DNA from 2 places in the Streptosporangium sp. NPDC006930 genome. Region 1 is predicted to be linked to the other one. Evidence: riboswitches for the same ligand, from Rfam matches in the RefSeq annotation. Region 1 holds a riboswitch; the other holds the start of a gene.
What was found. Region 1 has a riboswitch for glycine ahead of gcvT (glycine cleavage system aminomethyltransferase GcvT). Riboswitches for the same ligand answer to the same signal wherever they lie in the genome.
Positions count from the first base shown of each region.

Region 2: linked by a shared signal. The riboswitch ahead of gcvP (aminomethyl-transferring glycine dehydrogenase) and the one ahead of gcvT (glycine cleavage system aminomethyltransferase GcvT) in region 1 are both predicted to bind glycine.

Region 1 covers NZ_JBEYID010000003.1:403,878-407,079, forward strand. The annotation lists gene gcvH (glycine cleavage system protein GcvH) at 1-101, opposite strand, end outside; gene gcvT (glycine cleavage system aminomethyltransferase GcvT) at 98-1,189, opposite strand; glycine riboswitch at 1,223-1,317, opposite strand; glycine riboswitch at 1,318-1,416, opposite strand; gene ABZ664_RS08210 (gamma-glutamyl-gamma-aminobutyrate hydrolase family protein) at 1,488-2,183, opposite strand; gene ABZ664_RS08215 (3-oxoacyl-ACP reductase) at 2,340-3,107, opposite strand; gene ABZ664_RS08220 (aldehyde dehydrogenase family protein) at 3,122-3,202, opposite strand, start outside.
Region 2 covers NZ_JBEYID010000017.1:147,047-150,248, forward strand. The annotation lists gene gcvP (aminomethyl-transferring glycine dehydrogenase) at 1-1,929, opposite strand, end outside; glycine riboswitch at 2,109-2,201, opposite strand; gene ABZ664_RS27480 (MerR family transcriptional regulator) at 2,217-2,837, opposite strand; gene ABZ664_RS27485 (bifunctional nuclease family protein) at 2,982-3,202, opposite strand, start outside.

The DNA.
Region 1 (3,202 bases):
GCGTAGGCGGTGATGCCCACGGTGAGGGTGAGGCCGTCATCGATGCCGGAGATCCACTCGTGTTCCTTGGTGTAGTGCAGGTCCTCGGGAATGCTGCTCATTTTTTCCTCCTGTAGAAAGGCAGTGCGACGATCTCGACCGGCTCGTGGCTGCCCCTGATGTCGACGGCCAGTCCTGACGACTGGTCGTTGTCCACGTAGGCCATCGCGATGGGCCTGCCCAGTGACTGGGAGGGCGCCCCGCTGGTGACCTCACCGACGACCGCGCCGTCACCGGCGACCACCACCGGATACCCGTGCCGGGGCACCCTGCGGCCGGTCGCGACGAGGCCCACCAGGCGGCGGGACGGCGGGACGTCCTTGAGGGATTCGAGGGCGGCCCGGCCGACGAAGTCGCCCGGTTTGTCAAACCTCACCACACGGCCCAGCCCGGCGTCGAACGGGGTCAGGCCGGCCGACAGCTCGTTGCCGTACAGCGGCATCCCGGCTTCCAGCCGGAGGGTGTCGCGGGCGGACAGGCCCGCGGGGATCAGGCCGTGCGGCGCGCCCGCCTCGGTGAGGGCGGCCCAGAGCGGCTCGGCGTCCTCGGCCGCGACGAACAACTCGAAGCCGTCCTCGCCGGTGTATCCCGTACGGGCGACGAGGGCCTCGCGGCCCGCGACGACGGCGGGCAGGCCGGCGTAGTACCTGAGCCCTTCGAGGTCGGCGTCGGTGAGCGAGCCCAGGATCTCCACGGAGCGCGGCCCCTGGACCGCGACCAGTGCGTACCGGTCGGAGCGGTCCTCCACCGCGGCGTCGAAGCCCTTGGCGCGGCCGGTCAGCTCGGCGGCCACCCGGGGGTAGTTGGAGGCGTTGGCGACGACCATGAACTCGGCGGGGGCGAGCCGGTAGACGATCAGGTCGTCCAGCACGCCTCCCCCGGCGTCAACGATCATCGTGTAGCGGGCGCGGCCGGGTTCCAGCGCGGAGAGGTGGCCGATCAGCGCGTAGTCGAGGGCTTCGGCGGCCTGCGGGCCCGTCACGAAGATCTCACCCATGTGGGAGAGGTCGAACAGGCCGGCCGCCTTGCGGACCGCGTTGTGCTCGGCCGACTCGCTGCCGTAGCGGAGCGGCATCAGCCAGCCCGCGAAGTCGGTCAGCGTCGCGCCGAGGGACTCGTGGACGCCGCGCAGCGGCGTAGGTCGGGACATGTGCGCACCTCAGACAAGGGACAGATGAGAGCATCCTCCCCCTCTGTCGTGGGTGCCTGAGAGTTTCATCCGAGTTTTACCGGACTTTCACCTTCGGCGAGGTCGTGGGACCTGCTTTCCAGAGGGCACCTACCCGCACGGTCCTTTGCCTTGAGAGGTTCGCGGGGAGGGCTTGCTCCTTCAGGGGTCCTGGGCTGGCTGTCAGGACGCTCTCCCGCACGGGTTCACCGGTGTCGCCGCCAGCCTAACCGCCCGCACCGGCCGAGCGAAATCCCCTCACGGCCCCGATCCGTGCCGGTCAGGGGGCGGCGTGCCGTACCAGCGCCTCGAACAGAGCCGACTCGTCGTCGGTCTCGGGGTGCCACTGGACGGCGACGGCGAAGGGGTGGTCGTCCACTTCCACGGCCTCGACCGTGCCGTCCTCGGCGTGGGCGGTCACGGTGAGGCCCTCGGCGAGCCGGTCGAGGGCCTGGTGGTGGTAGTGGGCCACCTCCACGGTCCCGGTCCCGAAGATCTTCGAGGTGTGGCTGCCGGGGGCGAGCCGCACCGGCATCCTGCCGTACCGGCCGGGGGCCGGGGCGTGCCCGGCGTGGCCGACCACGTCGGGCAGGTGCTGGTGGAGGCTGCCGCCCAGCGAGACGTTCAGGATCTGCATGCCCCTGCAGATCCCCAACAACGGCGTGCCCCGCTCCAGAGCCGCCTCGACCAGTCCCAGCTCGGCGTCGTCGCGGAACGGCCTGACGTAGCCGGTCCGCTCGTGCGGCTCCCGCCCGTACCGCTCGGGGCCGACGTCACCGCCACCGGCGAGGATCAGCCCGTCCAGGCGTTCCACCAGCGCCGAGGGGTCGCCGGCGGGGGGCAGGATCACCGGCTGCCCGCCCGCGCGGGCCACGTGGTCGACGTAGTCGTACGGCAGAAGCGCGGTGGTCGTCTCCCAGACGGTGAAGCGCGCGGGCTCGACATAGCAGGTGATGCCGATGACGGGACGGGACATGATCTCCTGTCTTGCTCTTGCCGGAACTCCTGGCTGCCCCCGAAGCCGGGCGGGGGAGCCGCGTCCCCTCCTCGCACGGTATCGACCACGGCGGGCCGACCCGGGAAAGGGCCGGGGACATGCCGGGACGACCCACGGGGGAGAGGGACACGAGGTCTACAGCGGGGTGACGTACGCGCCGGAGATGCCGCCGTCCACCAGGAACTCGGAGCCGGTGATGAAGCTCGCGTCGTCCGAGGCGAGGAACGCCACCGCGGCGGCGATCTCGGACGCCTCGGCGAAGCGGCCCACCGGGATGTGGACGAGGCGGCGCTGCGCCCGCTCGGGGTCCTTGGCGAACAGCTCCTGCAGCAGCGGCGTGTTCACCGGCCCCGGGCACAGCGCGTTCACCCGGATCCCCTCGCGGGCGAACTGCACGCCCAGCTCGCGGGACATGGCGAGCACCCCGCCCTTGGAGGCGGTGTAGGAGATCTGGCTCGTCGCCGACCCCATCACGGCGACGAACGACGCGGTGTTGATGATCGACCCCTTGCCCTGCCGCCGCATGTACGGGATGGCGTGCTTGCAGCACAGGTAGACCGAGGTGAGGTTCACCTCCTGGACCCGGCGCCAGGCGTCGATGCCGGTCTCCAGGATCGAGTCGTCCTCGGGCGGCGAGATGCCCGCGTTGTTGAACGCGATGTCCACGCTGCCGTAGGTGTCGAACGCGGTCTGGAACACGCGGGCGACGTCGTCCTCGTCGGTCACGTCGGCCCGCACGAACAGTCCCCCGACCTCCTCGGCGGCCGCCGAGCCGGTCGTCTCGTCCAGGTCCACGCACACGACGCGGGCGCCTTCGGCGGCGAACCGGCGCGCGGTGGCGAGGCCGATCCCGCTTCCGGCGCCGGTGATGACGGCGACCCTGTCCTGCAAACGGTCCTGCAAACGCAGCATCGCTTCTACTCCTCGGAAATGAAGACGTTCTTGGTCTCGGTGAACGCTGACAGGGCGTCGGGGCCCAGTTCGCGGCCGAGGCCCGA
Region 2 (3,202 bases), on a different contig from region 1:
GATCGCGGCGAGTTGCCCGCGGTGCTTGTCGATCTTCGCGACGAGGTCGCCGAGGTCGACGTTGCCCTTGTCGTCGCAGGCGACCACGGCCACGCGCATGCCCGCCATGACGGCGCTCGCGGCGTTGGTGCCGTGCGCGGACGAGGGGATCAGGCAGACGTCGCGGCCCGACTCTCCGCGCGCGGTGTGGTAGGCGCGGATCGCCAGCAGCCCTGCGAACTCCCCTTGCGAGCCGGCGTTCGGCTGAAGCGACACGGCGTCGTAGCCGGTGACCTCGGCGAGCCAGCGCTCCAGCTCCCCGATCAGCTCGATGTAGCCCGCGGCCTGGTCCTCGGGCGCGTACGGGTGCAGCCCGGCGAACTCCGGCCAGGTGATCGGCTCCATCTCGGTGGTCGCGTTGAGCTTCATGGTGCAGGAGCCCAGCGGGATCATCGACCGGTCGAGCGCGATGTCCTTGTCCTGGAGCCTTCGCAGGTAGCGCAGCATGGCCGTCTCGGAACGGTGGCTGTGGAAGACCGGGTGGGTCAGGTAGTCGCTGACCCGCGCCAGCGCGGCGGGCAGCGCGTCGTGGGCGGCGGCGTCGAGGTCGGCCAGCACGGCGCCGCTGATCTCGAAGGCGGCCAGGACCTGCTCCAGGTGGAGCGGCTCGGTCCTCTCGTCGCAGGTGACGCCCACGTGGTCGGCGTCGACCAGGCGCAGGTTGACGCCGTTCTCGCGGGCCGTGGCGACGATCTCCTCGGCGCGGCCGGGCACCCTGGCGAGCACGGTGTCGAAGAAGGTGTCGTGCACGACCTCGACACCGCCCTGGCGCAGGCCCTCGGCGAGCACGACGGCGTACCTGTGGGTGCGCCGGCCGATTCTGCGCAGGCCCTCGGGGCCGTGGTAGACGGCGTACATGCCGGCGATCACGGCGAGCAGCACCTGCGCGGTGCAGATGTTGCTGGTGGCCTTCTCGCGGCGGATGTGCTGCTCGCGGGTCTGGAGGGCGAGCCGGTACGCGGGACGCTTGTCGGCGTCCTGGGAGACCCCCACCAGGCGGCCGGGCAACTGGCGCTGGAGACCGTCGCGGACCGCCATGTAGGCGGCGTGGGGGCCGCCGAAGCCGAGGGGGACGCCGAAGCGTTGCGAGGATCCGACGGCGATGTCGGCGCCGAGCTCGCCGGGCGCGGCCAGGAGGGTGAGGGCGAGCAGGTCGGCGGCGGCGACCACCTGGGCGCCGCGCGCGTGGGCGGCGTCGGCGATGGCGCGGAAGTCGCGGACCCTGCCGCTGGCGCCGGGATACTGCACGAGTACCCCGAAACACTCGGGAAGCTCGGCGGTGAAGTCGCTCTCGACCAGCTCGATGCCGAGCGGCTCGGCGCGGGTGCGCAGCACCGCCTTGGTCTGCGGCAGCGCGTCGGCGTCGACCACGAACACCTTCGAGGGGCCGCGGCCGGCGCGGCGGGCCAGGGTCATCGCCTCGGCGGCGGCGGTGGCCTCGTCGAGCAGGGAGGCCCCGGCGACGTCGAGGGCGGTCAGGTCGGAGACGACGGTCTGGAAGTTGATCAGGGCCTCCAGACGGCCCTGGGAGATCTCCGGCTGGTAGGGCGTGTACGCGGTGTACCAGCCGGGGTTCTCCAGGAGGTTGCGGCGGATGACGCCCGGAGTGATCGTGTCGTGGTAGCCCAGGCCGATCATCGAGGTGAGCACGGTGTTGCGCCCGGCGAGGACTCGCAGCTCCGCGAGGGCCTCGGACTCCCCTGCCGCCGGGGGCAGGCTCAGCCGTCCCGCGGAGCGGATCGCCTCGGGCACGGCCACCGCGACCAGGTCGGCTACCGAGGCGAATCCGACCGCCTCCAGCATGCGGGTCTGGCCGGCGTCGTCCGGCCCTATGTGGCGGGTGGAGAACGGCAGGGAGCCGAGTTCGCTGAGCGATGACAGGTCGGTCATTGTGAAGCCTCCCGGGACGGGGTGGAGACCGGCGCTGGGCGCGGGCGTATGCCTGGTCTCCCCCTCTGTCATCACGACCGTCTCACGCGTCGTGACCTGAGAGCTTCACCTACCCGTGGCGGGAGGCTTGCACCGTCGGTGAGGCGCACCTGGCCGGCGCGCCTGCTTTCCAGAGTTGCCTCGTCCGTGCGGTACCGGGTGCCTGAGAGATTCTGGGGAGGTTGCTCCTTCGGCGCCCCGCTCACTGTCGGGGTCTCTCCCGCACAGGGTCAGCAGCGAGTCCGAGTTTACCCGGTTCGTCGTGCTCTGCGACGGCGGGCCAGCTCATCGGCCTGATGATCGCCTAAAGGGCCCTCGCTCGACTCCGCACGTTCGCCGGGCAGATCCGCGAGGGAGCCCTCCACCTCCTGCCACACCCGTCCCAGTGCTATGCCGAAGACTCCCTGGCCGCCCTGGAGGAGGTCGATCACCTCGTCGGGCGAGGTGCACTCGTAGACGCTCACCCCGTCGCTCATCAGGGTGATCCCGGCCAGGTCGTTGACGCCCCGGTCGCGCAGGTGCTGCACGGCGATGCGGATCTGCTGGAGGGAGACTCCGGTGTCGAGGAGCCGTTTGACGACCTTGAGGACCAGGATGTCGCGAAAGCCGTAAAGGCGTTGGGAGCCGGATCCGTGGGCGGCTCTCACAGTGGGCTCGACGAGGCCGGTGCGCGCCCAGTAGTCGAGTTGCCGGTAGGTGATACCGGCCGCGGAACAGGCCGTCGGGCCCCTGTAGCCGATGTCGGCGGGCACCTTCACCGGTTGCCCGTCGAACAGCAGACCCTCTTCACCCGCGCGCTGACGTGCCGACTGGCGTCGTTTCGGGTCATCCTGATCGGCGTTTCTACCCTCGCCGCTGCTGACCGCCACGCGGACCTCCGGCTTTCTCTCATCCCACGGCCTGATCTGGGGGTTTACGCACGGCCGCAGGGTTCACATGCACCGTAGGACTGGGGCCAAGTCCAGTCAACGACCTCACTCGGCGCGTCGTGAAGCGTAAATGCACCGAAATTCCTACCCCGCGCGGCCGAAGTCCTCGGGCGTGATCGTGTCAAGGAACTCCCTGAACTTCTCCACCTCGTCCTCCTGGTCGTCGGGGATGATCACCCCCGCCTCCCGGACCACATCCTCACTCGCGAAGATACGTGCACCGGTGCGAAGTGCCAAGGCGATCGAGTCCGAGGGACGCGCGCTCACCTCCACCCCGTTGGAGAACACGAGATCGGCGAAGAAGA